2 regions of the Bradyrhizobium sp. USDA 4538 genome follow, and region 2 is predicted to be linked to the other one. Evidence: riboswitches for the same ligand, from Rfam matches in the RefSeq annotation. Region 2 holds a riboswitch; the other holds the start of a gene.

What was found. Region 2 has a riboswitch for cobalamin ahead of J2R78_RS01085 (DUF1636 domain-containing protein). Riboswitches for the same ligand answer to the same signal wherever they lie in the genome.
Region 1: it holds a riboswitch for cobalamin, as region 2 does, so the genes downstream of both, metE (5-methyltetrahydropteroyltriglutamate--homocysteine S-methyltransferase) here and J2R78_RS01085 (DUF1636 domain-containing protein) in region 2, are expected to answer to the same signal.

The regions. Positions count from the first base shown of each region.
Region 1 covers NZ_JALJZE010000001.1:1,280,061-1,287,533, reverse strand. Annotated here, with positions in the region: gene J2R78_RS05610 (hypothetical protein) at 465-647, shown strand; gene J2R78_RS05605 (nodulate formation efficiency C protein) at 1,180-2,028, opposite strand; cobalamin riboswitch at 3,368-3,568, shown strand; gene metE (5-methyltetrahydropteroyltriglutamate--homocysteine S-methyltransferase) at 3,670-6,015, shown strand; gene hemN (oxygen-independent coproporphyrinogen III oxidase) at 6,705-7,473, opposite strand, start outside.
Region 2 covers NZ_JALJZE010000001.1:254,395-261,867, reverse strand. Annotated here, with positions in the region: gene cbiB (adenosylcobinamide-phosphate synthase CbiB) at 1-520, shown strand, start outside; gene cobD (threonine-phosphate decarboxylase CobD) at 532-1,497, shown strand; gene J2R78_RS01095 (cobyric acid synthase) at 1,679-3,127, opposite strand; gene cobO (cob(I)yrinic acid a,c-diamide adenosyltransferase) at 3,139-3,792, opposite strand; cobalamin riboswitch at 3,829-4,041, shown strand; gene J2R78_RS01085 (DUF1636 domain-containing protein) at 4,135-4,509, shown strand; gene cobW (cobalamin biosynthesis protein CobW) at 4,506-5,540, shown strand; gene cobN (cobaltochelatase subunit CobN) at 5,540-7,473, shown strand, end outside.

The DNA of each region.
Region 1 (7,473 bases), 1.0 Mb from region 2:
GTCGCCTTGGTGCCGCGAAATATTTCGCCGGCGCTCGTCCGTGATTTGTTCGCTATCATTTCTCAACAGCTTGCGACGTCTAGCGCTCCACCAACTGTGTTCCGCTCAACCTCCACCGGTATTGTGGGCACCGTCACGACCTGTTTGGTCGCGGACGTGATCTTGCTGAATTGCTTGTGCGCAACGGTCTTGCGTTGAACTGGCCCGAATAGTCGGAGGGCAGATACCATGAGGCTCAGCACGAGGTGCGCGTGGCCCAGGGTAGCTGGGAGGGTAGCTATGTCAAGCCGATGGCTTGATCGTGCATGCGCCGCCTGGTTGGACGAATTCCCATCCCAGGCGCCAGCCAGTGCGAGGCATCAATCCACGACATGCGTCATCGCACTCGAGCAGCTTACCCTGGTGCGGTTTGGGCGACTCATTACGCATCGTTCTCAAGCACCTCACTGCACAATGGGAACGAAATGGTTGCAGCCAGCCGTGAATTGCCGGTCTCTTGTTACGGGCTTGAAGTGGACGGCCGACTCGAAGCCGAGTTTACAACGAGAGACGGCGCCCGGGCGGGTAGGGAAGAATTAAAGAAGCGCTTTCCCATGCTTCAGATCAGGATTCATGACGCGCAGACGAATGCGCCCGAGGAAATCTAGATCCTCCGTCTCAAGTCTACGGTCCATCCATTGCGCACGGCTGCGGAGCTCCTCGCCGGGGGTACTCGGGAAAGGCGCCCGCCGCCATCAAGAATGCCGGCGTCGCTATCACTGCCCCGTTCCCGGGTACCCATTTAACCGGTCTCGTCGCTGCACTCGGTCCCGCGTGCCGCCTTCGGCGTCGCTATGCTCACGCTCCTGCGGGTGCCATTTTCCGTTGAAGCGATGCGCTGCGCGCACGCCTGCTGGGCGAAGTCCGCTGCAGAATGGGATTTCGAGCTGGCCTCGTCGTAGATTGGCGTCCGCGCACTGCGTATGTGCGGGGAAGGCTAAATCGGTTCTCGTAAGCCGGCACGTGGTCGTCTGATCATAGCATCGATTTTCTCGCACAATGGGCCGCGAGCAACAGTGCTGTGTGCCTTTTCCTGTGACAAGCTGCGAGAGAGGCTGCCGGTCTGTTGCAAAGACAGAACAGCACACGTCAACGTTTCCGAGCGTGTTTGCTTTGGCCGCTACTCAGAGGCGCTCAGCGTCAAGGAGCTGCGCCGCGATCTTGCTCTGTGCGATCATTGGCCGAGGCCTTTCGCGCCCTCTCTATTGTTTCTCGTTCATTTGGCTCTATGCGATCGAACCAAGAGCCTGCAGGAAAGGCTGCGATACGTTTGGCAAAAAAAGATTGAGGCTCCCAATCTTGTCCTTCGCTTTTCTCGAAAGCGATGACGCCGTTGTGAGTAAAATAATGGGGCCCTGGGATCTTGCAGTTCACCAAAAGCAGAACGCGCCAAAGATCACCCTTTTTCGTCGGTTTGTCCTTCGGTTTCGCCACGTAATCCACCGCAACGGGCTCAATGATATGGCACCGGCCGTGCCGCAGTAGATTGCCGAGCTTGCCTTGTGCGGTCGTTACGAAGTTGAAGTTAACAGGATCGTGCAGAAAGCGAAGATTTGCGTCCCTTTCGCCATCGGTGACCTCACTGGCGATCAATGAGAGCGCAAAGGCGCGCCAGCCAAATTCAATCGGCTTGGCATATGGCGATGCAAGTTTGATCGTTCCGTCGGTCGCGATCTTCCAAGTGATTGCGTACTGTTCGTCTGATTTGTTGTCTTGATGCCTGGTCCAGGAAAAGTACACATACTCTGTTCGGTCAATTCCTTCAGCGACTCCCCACGACCGAGGGACGAAGTGAGCCACCTTCGAGACCTTGGAGATGATTTGTTCTATAGTCTCGCCGTCTTGCGCTCGCCACGTTGACTTGACCCTTTCGACAAGCGCGCTGTCATTGGCGCGAACGTTGCTGTTTGTCGCTGCCAGCCCGGCCAGGCAGATCAGCGATCGACCGAGACAGAACCAAAGCACGCGCGTTCCAGACATTCTCTTCATTGCGGCCGGCCCATCTGGTTCTCATGCACGCGTCAATTCCAAAGCGGACAATCTTCGACGTGCTCTACGAGATCGCTAGAAGTTAGCGGCAACGTGACGCGAGCACCTGCTGATGTCCCGCGCAAGCAGGCGCTGTCCCTCGATGTCACGCGCCGCTAACTTCAGTGGTCAGCCAAAGCTTCAACTTGCAATGCTGGACCAGCCCAGGAGGAGAAGCCTGGGCAAGCGAGGACTTGCATTCTTCGTGCCAGGCAATAGCAGGCAGTTCGCACCAGATTTGTGCCGCCTTTGTCGACTTTCCGACCTGCGCACCTTATTTATGTTGCCATTAAGCCTATTCGCAGCGACTTTCGTGGCTCATTCCTGTCACGCACTGGATCTTCGAGCAGCGCAGTTTTGAAAGCCTTGCTGCCAGGAGCCAGACGACAATTGGGTGCAGGTTTGCCGCCACCGAACCGGTGTGGTCCGGGGTCGTTGCCGCTGCTGCCAAGGTCGAGAGTGCCTCAGCCGGTTGTGCTTGGCGCTTTATGGCCAATAACGAGGCGAAGCCGCCCATCAGCGGCGAGCGATTTGGAATTGGCGCTCGCAAGTTCAAAAGTCAGGCAGACGATGGGACGATGGCATTCGCCGCTCGCGTGATGGCCCGCTATCGTGACCGGCGTCTATCTGTTCGTCGCCGTAGTCAACATTGGAGGAGCTGCGCTTCCATGCAGTCGTATCGACCGGGCAAGAAGGCCAAGCCTCGGGTTGAGCTAGCTTCGGCTTGAACTGCTCAAAACGTTCGAGAACATCTGTCTGACCGCCGGGTTCATAAGTGGCCTTGCTATCCAGCCGAACAGGCCGACCGCAAAGACGGCAGCAGCAAAGACGCTGAGGGCACTCCAAACAGCCATTTTCATTGCGAGCTACTCTTTTCGTTAGTGATTCACTATGCTTGCTTTTCGCAGTATCGCCAAAAACGTCCGCATGGCGCCTACCAGGATTGGTCGTAGATCAACATGCTCGCTGAGTACGCTGCCGGATTTAGCGTATAGCGCGCCTATTCACACTGGTTGTTGGTGGAGAAAGGGGGACGTAGCGAAGGCTCGATGAATGTTCGAAAGCTGGATCGCGTGAAGAGCGTCCTGTCTCGGCACCGTGACCTTCATCGCCCAGGCCGCATTCGTCTCTTCCATGATCTGACACGCGGTCCGACGCCAACGCGCCTCGCAGACGGTCACCCCGATATCTGTGATTGGAGAGTGCCTTCAACGTCGCGATCAAGAGTGGCCGTGCATCGTCAACACGTAGGAGACGTCGCAGCATCAATTTGAGAGGTTGACGGCGGAGTTGTCTTGCCGATAATCCAAGTCGTCGAGGTTCTCCGGTTCCTGTTTTATCCGGAGCTAAGAGGGAAGCCGGTGATGCCGGCGCTGCCCCCGCAACTGTGAGCGGCGAGCCGCTGTCCAACAGAGTCACTGAAGCCTGCGCGGCTTCGGGAAGGCCGGACAGTGGCGATGACCCGCGAGCCAGGAGACCTGCCCCGACAATATGTTCGTCCACGGGCGGGGTGTCCCGGTGGTGCGCCAAGCAGCCGTCGCTCGCGCGACGTCTCCTGCCTGCGTCCGCCATGGCCTTTGCCCCCAACATGGGGTTAACGCTATGTCTCTTCTCTCACTTCCGGTTGCCACGCTCGGGACGCCGCGCATCGGTCCAAGACGCGAGCTTAAACTCGCGCTCGAAAGCTATTGGGCCGGAAGAATCAGCGAACAGCAATTGCTCGAGGACGCAGCCGGCCTACGTGCGGCGAACTGGGCGCGCCAGAAATCCCTCGGTGTCACCATCATTCCGTCGAACGATTTCTCGCTATACGATCAGGTGCTCGACACCAGTGTCATGGTCGGCGCTATCCCGGAAGTCTATGCCTCGAAAGCCGAGCCTGCTTCTCTCAAGACGTATTTCGCCATGGCACGCGGTTCACAAAGCGGCAGTCAGGATGCGAGTTGCGGTCACGGACCTCGCGGCTATGGCGCACCCGCGCAGGAGATGACCAAGTGGTTCGATACCAACTACCACTACATGGTTCCGGAATTTCATCGGGGGCAGACTTTCAGACTCTCCTCTCGCAAGCCTATCGAGGAGTATGAGGAAGCCAAGGCCCTTGGCTTTCAGACGCGCCCTGTCCTGATCGGTCCGGCCACTTTCTTGAAGCTAGGCAAGAGTGCGGATCCCGCGATCCAGCCACTGTCACTCCTGGATGACCTGATACCGATCTATATCAAGGTTCTGCAGGAATTGGCCAAACGCGGAGCAGAATGGGTTCAATTTGACGAGCCCTGTATGGTCCTTGATCTGGATCAGGGGGCAAAAAAATCTTTGCTGCATGCCTATGACCGGCTCGCCAAGGAAGGGCCGGCCATCAAGATCATGGTTGCCAGCTATTTTGGCCACCTTGGCGACAATCTTCACACCGCCTTGCGCCTACCTGTTGCCGGCCTGCATGTCGATCTGGTTCGGGCGCCGGAGTTATTGGATCAGATCATTGCTGCCGGGCGAAGTGAACTCGTCATGTCACTCGGCGTGATAGACGGTCGCAATGTGTGGCGGACGAATTTGTCGGCGCTGCGCCAGCGGCTCGATCCCGCCATTGCGAAGCTCGGCAAGGATCGCGTACAGATCGCCCCATCCTGTTCGCTGCTTCACGTGCCGGTCGATGTTGAACTCGAAACGGAACTTGCCTCCGATGTCAAGAGCTGGCTTGCGTTCTCGGTTCAGAAGATTCGCGAGCTTGCGACCTTGGCACGGGCACTCGCAGGCGATCAGGATGTTGCCGACGCTCTTGCGGAATCGGAGCGCGTTACCACCCGCCGCGGAACTTCCCCGAAGATCCGTGACGCCAATGTCGCCGTCCGGATGAGTGCGATCAATCAGACCATGCGACGGCGCGTCAGCCCATTTGCCAGCCGTGCCGAGATCCAACGCAAGCGCTTCAAACTGCCGGCGTTTCCGACCACGACGATCGGATCGTTTCCGCAGACCGCAGAGGTGCGTAATGCCCGCGCGGCGCACGCGAGAGGCTCGATGAGCGACGGGCAATACGACAAGTTTCTCAAGGAGGAGACTGCGCGTGTTGTCCGTTGGCAGGAGGACATTGGCCTGGACGTGCTCGTGCACGGCGAGTTTGAGCGCAATGACATGGTGCAGTACTTCGGCGAGCAACTCGCCGGCTTCGCATTTACCAAAAACGGCTGGGTACAATCCTATGGCTCGCGCTGCGTTCGGCCACCGATCCTGTTTGGCGACGTCTCGCGGCCGAAGCCGATCACCGTGGACTGGTGGCGCTACGCGCAATCACTAACCAACAAGCCGATGAAGGCGATGTTGACCGGACCGGTAACGATTTTGAACTGGTCGTTTGTTCGCGATGATATTCCCAGAAGCGAGGCCTGCCGCCAACTTGCGCTCGCGATCCGAGACGAAGTCAGGGATCTCGAGAATGCGGGTGCGACCATGATCCAGATCGACGAAGCAGCGCTGCGCGAGGGGTTGCCACCGCGTCGATCGGAGTGGGCGGCCTATCTCGACTGGGCCGGGGATTGCTTCCGCATCTGCTCATCGGGCGTCGCCGATCAAACCCAGATTCATACCCATATGTGCTACTCGGAGTTCAACGACATCATCGATGCGATTGCTGCAATGGACGCCGATGTCATCTCGATCGAGACCTCGCGCTCGAAGATGGAATTGCTTGACGCGTTTCGGAACTACAAATATCCAAATCAAATCGGGCCGGGCGTGTACGACATCCATTCTCCTCGCGTGCCCGAGACAAGCGAGATGACGGGACTCATGGCGTTGGCTCGCAAGCGGCTGCAGGACTCGCAGCTCTGGGTCAATCCGGACTGCGGCCTGAAGACGCGGAAATGGGAGGAGGTTCGCCCAGCACTGGTCAACATGGTCGCTGCCGCCCGCGAGCTGCGCGCTGGATCCGCTCCCGTCGACCGTTGAGCCTTGGCCTGTTGTCTCTCGTCGAGAAAGCCGATCGCTTGTGGGACTTTGCGCAGTCGGTGATCGTGAGGGGACTTGGGGAACGAAAAAGCCCGGCCGCCTTTAGCGGCCGGGCGAAGTGTGTCCGGGAGGAGCGACGCTCTATGCATCGCACCGACGTCCATCGGCGGAGGGAGGACAGCCGATGGTTCGATCACGGCGAGGGCATCCGCCGAAAATCTGACCACAGTTAAAACAAAAGCTCAGCGGAGCTCAATTATGCCGTGGTATGCCGCCGATATTGCCTGGGATTAAAAATCTACACTAAGGTTTGTCGCTGATGAGTATTTTCGCAACGTGTTGCCGAGTTGAGCGACGTGGGCGGTAGTCGGGCCGTCATGGGCCGGCACCAAAGCGCACCTTGGTAGGCGTTCCTGCCGGAAACGGTGGGCTAGATCAACGCGACTATACGAAACTGCCGACGGAAAAAGAATGAGCGGGCTTGCTATTGATGCAGGCCCTGCTTACGCCAGTCTTGGGTCCGCGGGTTCCAAGCTTTGGTTGGGATCTTGTACAGCTTGGCAGACGAGCGGCGAACGGGATGCCGATCGGCGTGCTCTTCAGCGGTGTGATTGGTCGTCATCCTAAAGCATAGCCCAGTTGCGGGGATACTGAGCTCGGATTCTGAAACGCTGGGTTTCGCTTAGTCGCTAGACCGCATGACTATGTGTAGCGCCGGACCTAAGGAGGTGAGCGTCGAAGACTGATGCGACGCACCGGGCCAGGAACTCTGCGCCCTGGGCTACAGTGAGCCGGCCATCATCAATCGCCACGACGCCATCGGCGATAAGGCTGCCGAGACGAGAATGATCGACAACGGCTAATCTCGGATCTCGGCCGTAACGACGGGATGTCTCGGAAAGATCAACCGCAAAGTCGCACATGATTCGCTCGATGATTTCGGCGTGGAAGCGATCGTCATCGGTCAGTAGATAGCCCCTTGCGATGGCGAGCCGATCCTGGGAGATGCGAGCAAGGTAGTCCTTGGTCGAGACCGCGTTTGCGGCAAACCCCTGTTGCATACGGCCGATGGCGCTGGCGCCCAGACCAATGAGGACGTCAGCGCAATCGTCAGTATAGCCCTGGAAGTTGCGCCTCAGCCCGCCTTCCTGCCTCGCTAAGGCGAGATTGTCGTTCGGCAAGGCGAAGTGATCGACGCCTACGCGAACGTATCCAGCATCCACCAAAGCTCCCGCGATGGTTTCGGCCTGGAGGTGGCGCGTGACGCTGTCGGGTAGGCTGGACGCATCGATCCTGCGTTGATGTTTCTTGAACGAAGGAATGTGCGCGTAGCCAAAGGCCGAAAACCGGTCCGGATGAAGCTCGAGGCACTTGGCGACGGTGTCGAGGCACGAAGCGACCGTCTGCCGGGGCAGGCCATAGAGCAAGTCGAAATTGATCCGGCCGACGCCGGCGCGG
Region 2 (7,473 bases):
CGGCATCGCGCGCGCCACCATCGAGAGCCTCGCCGAGAATGCATCCGACGGCATCGTGGCGCCGGTGTTCTGGGGCGCGCTGTTCGGCCTGCCGGGAATCCTTGGCTACAAGGCGATCAACACGCTGGACTCGATGATCGGTCATCGCACCGAGCGGCACGAAGCCTTTGGCTGGGCGGCCGCCCGGATCGACGATCTCGCCAATCTCATTCCGGCGCGGTTGACGGGTGTTCTGTTCGTGCTGCTCGCGCCGAACCGTTCGCAGGCGTGGTCATGCATGTTGCGCGATGCGCAGCGGCATCGCTCGCCGAATGCCGGCTGGCCGGAAGCTGCGATGGCCGGCGCGCTCGGCGTGCGGCTCAGCGGTCCTCGCATCTATCACGGGCACATCGCCGATGAGCCCTGGCTGAACGAGGGGGCGCGCGATCCGGCTGCCGCTGACGTCCTCACCGGGCTGAAACTCTATCGTTACGCCATGATTCTGTTGGCTGGGGCGCTGCTGGTCCTGGCGCTGGCGTGAAGGAGCGGCGCATGCGTGAGCACGGCGGGAACCTTGATGTCGCCCGGCAGCGCTTCGGCGGCGCCGCGGACGACTGGATCGACCTGTCGACCGGGATCAATCGGGTGCCGTATCCCTTGGTCGATGTCGAGCCGCGGCAATGGAGCGCGTTGCCGTCGCGATCCGATCTTGAATCGCTGCACGACGCTGCGCGGCAGGCCTATGTCACCAAGGCGCCGATCGTGGCGATGGGTGGTGCGCAGACCGCGATTCAGTTGCTGCCGCATCTGGCGCTCAAGGGGCGGGCGCGGATTCTGGCGCCGACCTATAACGAGTATGCCGCGGTGTTGTCGGCCGCCGGCTGGGACGTTGCCGAGGTGTCCGATCTCGCCGCGCTTGCGGGTGCGGACATTGCGATCGTCGTCAATCCGAACAACCCCGACGGACGACGCCATGATCGGCGGGAGTTGCTGGCACTGCTGCCGCGCGTTGGCCGGCTCGTCATCGACGAGAGTTTTGCGGACGCCGTTCCTGACCTGTCCCTTGCACCGGAAGCAGGACACGCGGGGCTGCTGATCCTGCGCTCCTTCGGCAAGTTCTACGGACTTGCCGGCTTGCGCCTCGGCTTCGCGATCGGCAGCGAGGCGGACGTCGCCGCGCTTGCGGCGAGGGCGGGCCCATGGCCGGTTTCGGGAGCAGCAATCGCGATCGGGCGGCGCGCGTTGCTCGATCACGACTGGGCAACGGCGACGGCTGCGCGGCTCGCGGACGACTGCGTCAGGCTCGCTGCAATGGCGCGATCGCGGGGCTGGACGCTGCTCGGTGGCACGTTGCTGTTCCGGCTCTACGAGACCGGCGATGCGTTGGCCGTGCAGGAGAAGCTTGCGCGCAGCCAGATTTGGTCGCGGGTTTTCCAGCAGAAACCGGGATGGCTGCGCCTCGGCTTGCCGGGCAGTGAGCCCGAGTGGTCGCGCCTTTCCGCCGTGTTGTCGCGCTGATTGCGACGGCGCTGCGCTCCCTCTCCCCGTTCTTACGGGGAGAGGGCTGGGGTGAGGGGCCGCATCCGCATATTCGGCGACAGCTGCGGTTGCGGAGACTCCCCCTCACCCGGAACGCATCTAGCGATGCGTTCCGACCTCTCCCCGCACGCGGGGCGAGGTGAGAAGGAATCATCTCGCTTTAACGCGCCAGCGCGAGCAGGCCTTCGACATCGAGATGGGTCTCGATGTGCTCGGCAAGCGCGTCGAGTGCGCTCTCGACCCTGGCGCCGTAGGGCTGATCAGCCGCCGCGATGTCGAGTTGTGCAAGGAACGCCTTGCGGAAATCGTCCGAGGCGAACAGGCCGTGCAGATAGCTGCCGTGAACGCGCCCATCTGCGGAGACAGCGCCCTCAGCCGTACCGTCGAGTGATGCAAAGGGCCGCGCGCGATCCGGGCCGTCGGTGCGCCCGATATGGATTTCATAGGCGTTGATCGGCTGGCTGGTCGCGGCATGCACCGCGCTGGCGCGCGTCAGCGTCTTCTGTTCGGTCATGGTGGTTGCGACATCGAGCAGCCCGAGGCCGCGTGTTTCGCCGGCGGGCCCCTCGATCCCTTCAGGGTCGGCGACGGTCTGACCAAGCATCTGATATCCGCCGCACAGGCCGAGGACATGGCCGCCGCGGCGATGATGTGCCAAGAGATCGATGTCCCAGCCCTGCGCGCGCAGGAAGGCGAGATCGCCGCGGGTCGATTTCGAGCCGGGCAGGATGACGAGCTTCGCATCACCTGGGATGGCTTCGCCCGGACGTACCATCACGAGATCGACGCCGGGCTCCAGCTTCAGCGGATCGAGGTCGTCGAAATTGGCGATCCGCGACAGCGCAAGGAACGCGATCTTGCACTGGCCCGGCTTGCGCGCCTCGCCGAGCCCGAGCGCATCTTCGGCCGGAAGTTCGCCGGCGCGGACGAACCAGGGCAGCACGCCAAATCCGCGCCAGGCGGTGCGCTCTTCGATCAAGCGATAGCCGTCATCGAACAATGTCGGATCGCCGCGGAATTTGTTGATGATAAAGCCCTGGATCATCGCGGCATCATCAGGGTCGATCACCGTCTTGATGCCGACGAGCTGCGCGATCACGCCGCCGCGGTCGATGTCGCCGACCAGCACCACGGGCACGTCTGCTTTGCGCGCAAAACCCATATTGGCGATATCGGCTTTGCGTAAGTTGACCTCGGCGGGGCTGCCGGCGCCCTCGACCAGCACCAGATCGGCGCGCTGCTTCAGGCGCGCAAAACTCTCCAGCACCGCGCCCATCAGCGATGGTTTCATGCCGGCATATTCGCGCGCGCGTGCGGTGGCGATCCGTTTGCCGTGCACGATGATCTGGGCGCCGACATCGGTCTCGGGCTTGAGCAGCACCGGGTTCATGTCGGTGTGCGGCTCGACGCCGGCGGCGAGCGCCTGCAATGCCTGCGCGCGTCCGATCTCGCCGCCATCGACGGTCACGGCGGCGTTGTTCGACATGTTCTGCGGCTTGAACGGCAGCACGCGCAGGCCGCGCCGTCGGGCGGCGCGGGCGAGGCCGGCGACGATGAGCGATTTGCCCACGTCCGAGCCGGCTCCCTGGATCATCAATGCGCGCGCCATCGTGATGCCCGTCAGAACTCGACGCCCGGCTGGGCCTTGATGCCGGAGCGGAACGGATGCTTTACCAGCGTCATCTCGGTGACCAGATCGGCAATCTCGATCAGCTCCTCCTTGGCGTTGCGCCCGGTGAGCACGACATGGGTCATCGGCGGCTTCGACGTGGTCAGGAAGTCGACGACATCGGCGATCGCAAGGTAATCGTAGCGTAGCGCGATGTTGATCTCGTCGAGCACGACCATGCGCAGGCTCGGGTCCGCGATCAGCTGCCTGGCCTTTTCCCAGCCGGCTTGCGCTGCCGCGATGTCGCGGGCGCGATCCTGCGTCTCCCAGGTAAAGCCTTCGCCCATGGCGTGAAATTGACAGAGATCGCCGAAATGCCCGGTGAGCAGGCGGCGCTCGCCGGTATCCCAGGCGCCCTTGATGAACTGCACCACGGCGCAGGGAAAGCCGTGAGCCACACAGCGCACGATCATGCCGAACGCGGAGGACGATTTTCCTTTGCCGGCGCCGGTATGAACGATGATCAGGCCCTTTTCACCGCTCTTGGTCGCCATGATGCGGTCGCGGGCGGCCTTCTTTTTCGCCATCTTGTCCGCGTGGCGCGCATCCGGCGAAAGATCGGTGCCGACGGCGCCGTCTTCAGCGTCCTTTCCATCAGAAGTCATCACATTCCTTCGGCTTGACAAGTGCGAGGCTTGGACGAATGGTGGTCCTGCGTTGGTTCCTGTCCTACGACAGGCGAAGAGGGAATGCGATAGGGCTCCGCTAAATCGGGCCCGAAGCGCAGCCGCCCCCGCGACCGTGACCGGAGAGATGCCCAAGCCACTGATTCCATACGGAGTCGGGAAGGTGGGCATCGAAGGGTAAAACCTGCTCCGCAAGCCGGGAGACCTGCCAACGCAGCATGTTGTGAAACCGGCGGACGGGGTGTTCCGCGACGGGGAACGAACCTGTCCAAAATCGGTTCGTGTGCCTCATCGCTTCCCGCTGTCAATCCAGGAAGGGCGATGAGCGTCACACTTCATGTCTGCATCACCTGCCGCGCCGGCCAGACGTCGGCGGAAGGTGAACTCGCGCCCGGTGCACGCCTGCATGCCGCGCTTGTCGAGGCCGGCGTGCCCGATGACGTCAATCTGGTTCCCGTCGCATGCCTGTCGGCCTGCAGCCAGGGCTGCTCGGTCGCGCTCAGCGCGCCGGGGCGCTGGTCCTATGTCTACGGCCGACTGTCCGCTGATAATGCCGCGGATGTGATCGCCGGTGCCTCCGCCTATGCGGCGGCGCCCGACGGCATCGTGCCGTGGCGCAGCCGTCCGGAAATCTTCCGCAAGCAATCGCTCGCCCGCATTCCACCTCTTCCCGTCGTGCCGGAGGCCGCAGAATGACCACGCTCGCCAAAATTCCGGTCACCGTCGTGACCGGCTTTCTCGGCTCCGGCAAGACGACGCTGATCCAGCATCTGATCCGCAATGCCAACGGCAAGAAGCTCGCGGTGCTGGTCAACGAATTCGGCAGCGAAGGCGTCGACGGCGACATCCTGAAGTCGTGCGCCGACGCCAATTGTCCGGCCGAGAACATCGTCGAGCTCGCCAATGGCTGCATCTGCTGCACCGTCGCCGACGATTTCATCCCGGCGATGGAGCAGTTGCTGGCGCGGAACGTGAAGCCCGATCACATCGTGATCGAGACCTCGGGGCTCGCCCTGCCGAAGCCGCTGCTGAAAGCGTTCGACTGGCCGGAGATCCGTTCGCGGATCACGGTCGACGGCGTGATCGCGCTCGCCGACGCCGAGGCCGTCGCCGCCGGCCGTTTTGCGCCTGATCCGGCCGCGGTGGATGCGCAGCGTGCAGCGGACGACAATCTCGACCACGAGACGCCGCTGTCGGAAGTGTTCGAGGACCAGATCGCCTGTGCCGATATCGTGCTGCTGACCAAGGCGGATCTCGCCGGGGCGGAGGGGATCAAGGCAGCGAAAGCGGTGATCGCGGCCGAGATGCCGCGCGAGGTGCCGATGTTGCCCGTCGTCGACGGCACGATCGACGCGCGCGTGATCCTCGGGCTCGGGGCGGCGGCGGAAAGCGATCTCGCGGCGCGGCCGTCGCATCACGATGGCGAGGAGGAACACGAGCACGACGATTTCAATTCCGTCGTGATCGATCTTCCGGAAGTTTCGGATGTCGACGCGCTGGTCGCCTCGATCAAGGGGCTGGCGCGCGAGCAGAACGTGCTGCGCGCCAAGGGCTACATCGCGGTCGAAGGCAAGCCGATGCGGCTGTTGGTGCAATCGGTCGGCGAGCGGGTGCGGCATCAGTTCGACATGCCCTGGGGTGCCCGGGCGCGGCAGTCGAAGCTCGTCGTGATCGGCGAACATGCCGACATCGATGAAGCCGCGATCAGGGCACGGCTTGGTGTCTGATGCACGTCGTCTTCCGCGAGAGCCGCGGCCTTGAGGAGACCGCGACGCCAAGGGACCTCGGCCAGGATCCGGCCGATCTCGTGGTGTTGTCGTTTTCCGACAGCGATCTTGCTGCCTTCGCGGCCGGCTGGCGGCGCGGCCGTGCTGCGCTGCCGTCGCTGCGGCTCGCCAATCTCGCGGAGCTGCGCCATCCGCTGTCGGTCGATACCTATATCGAGCGGACGCTCTCGCACGCCCGCGGCATTCTGGTGCGGCTGATCGGCGGCGAGCCCTATTGGTCATACGGGCTGGCCGCGGTGCATCGGCTGGCGAAGGAGCGCGGCATCGCCCTGGTCGTGCTGCCGGCCGATGGCCGCGACGATCAGCGGCTGGATGAATTCTCGACCTTGCCGGTCTCGACGCTGCGCCGTCTGAAGGTGTTGTGCGACAAGGGCGGCCCGGTTGCCGCTCAGGCCGTGATCGCGCAACTGGCGCTGGCGTCCGGACTCTATGCCGGGCCGGTGGTCGGCGAGATCGATCTTCCCGAGATCGGCGTCTACGATCCCCGGCGCGGAGCCATCGCGGCGTTGCCGGCACCGGATGGCCGGCCGCGCGTGCTGGTTACGTTTTATCGTTCTTATCTCGCGGCCGGCGACACGGCACCGGTCGATGCATTGATCGATGCATTGCGTGAGCGGGGCTTTGATGCTCATGGCGTGTTCGTCACTTCATTGAAGGCGGCGGGCGTGGCCGATTGGCTGCGCGTTCAGTTCGCGCAATGCGCTCCAGCGGCGATCGTCAATGCGACCGCGTTTTCCGCGGCCGGTGACGACGGCACGACGCCCTTCGACGCCGCATCATGCCCGGTGTTCCAGGTCGCGCTGTCGACCGCGCGGCGCGAGGATTGGGCCTTGTCGCTTCGCGGCCTGTCGCCGGGCGATCTCGCGATGCATGTGGTGCTGCCGGAGGTCGACGGCCGCCTGTTCACAGGGGTCGTGAGCTTCAAATCGCCTGGTGAGCGCGATCCCGAGCTGCAATTCGCGCATCTTGCGCATCGACCGGATGCCGAGCGCGTCGCTGCAATTGCCGCACGCGTGGCCGCTTGGCATCGGCTTGCCGGCAAGCCGGCACAGGAGAAGCGGCTCGCGCTGGTGCTCTCGAACTATCCCGGCCGCCCGCATCAGATCGCGCATGCCGTCGGCCTCGATGCGCTGGCTTCAGTCGAGGCGTTGCTGACCGATCTCGCGGCTGCGGGATTTGACCTTGAGCCGGTGCGGTCGCTAGGCGACATTCTTTTGCGGAGGACTTTGACGTGGAACGTCGCCGACTATCGCGCGGCGCTTTCCGGCCTTCCCGAACTGCTGCAGGACGATCTCAGCCGCGCATGGGGCGCGCCGGAGGATGATCGGGATTGCCGTGACGGCGCATTTCATTTCGCTGCGATCTGTTGCGGCAAATCGGTCATTGCCGTTCAGCCGGAGCGCGGTGAGGTAGGGCAGCGCGACGCCGACTATCACGATCTCTCACGCACGCCGCGCCATGCCTATGTCGCGTTCTATCTGTGGCTCAGGCAGCAGGCCATCGATGCCGTCGTCCACATCGGCGCGCATGGAACGCTGGAATGGCTGCCCGGCAAGTCGGTTGCGCTGTCGCCCGCATGCTGGCCGGAGGCGCTGATCGGCGATCTGCCTGTTGTCTATCCCTTCATCGTCAACGATCCCGGCGAGGCGGCGCAGGCCAAGCGCCGGATCGGTGCCGTGACGATCGGCCATCTGCCGCCGCCGCTCGCGAAGGCCGCGGTGCCGGAAGGCTTGCGCAATCTCGAGCGCTTGCTCGATGAGTATTCGACCGCCGACGGTCTCGATCCGGCGCGGCGGCAGCGCCTGATCGCCGCGATCCGCGACGAAGCGCGCATCGCCGGGCTGGAGGACGATCTCGGTCTCGCCGCGTCGGT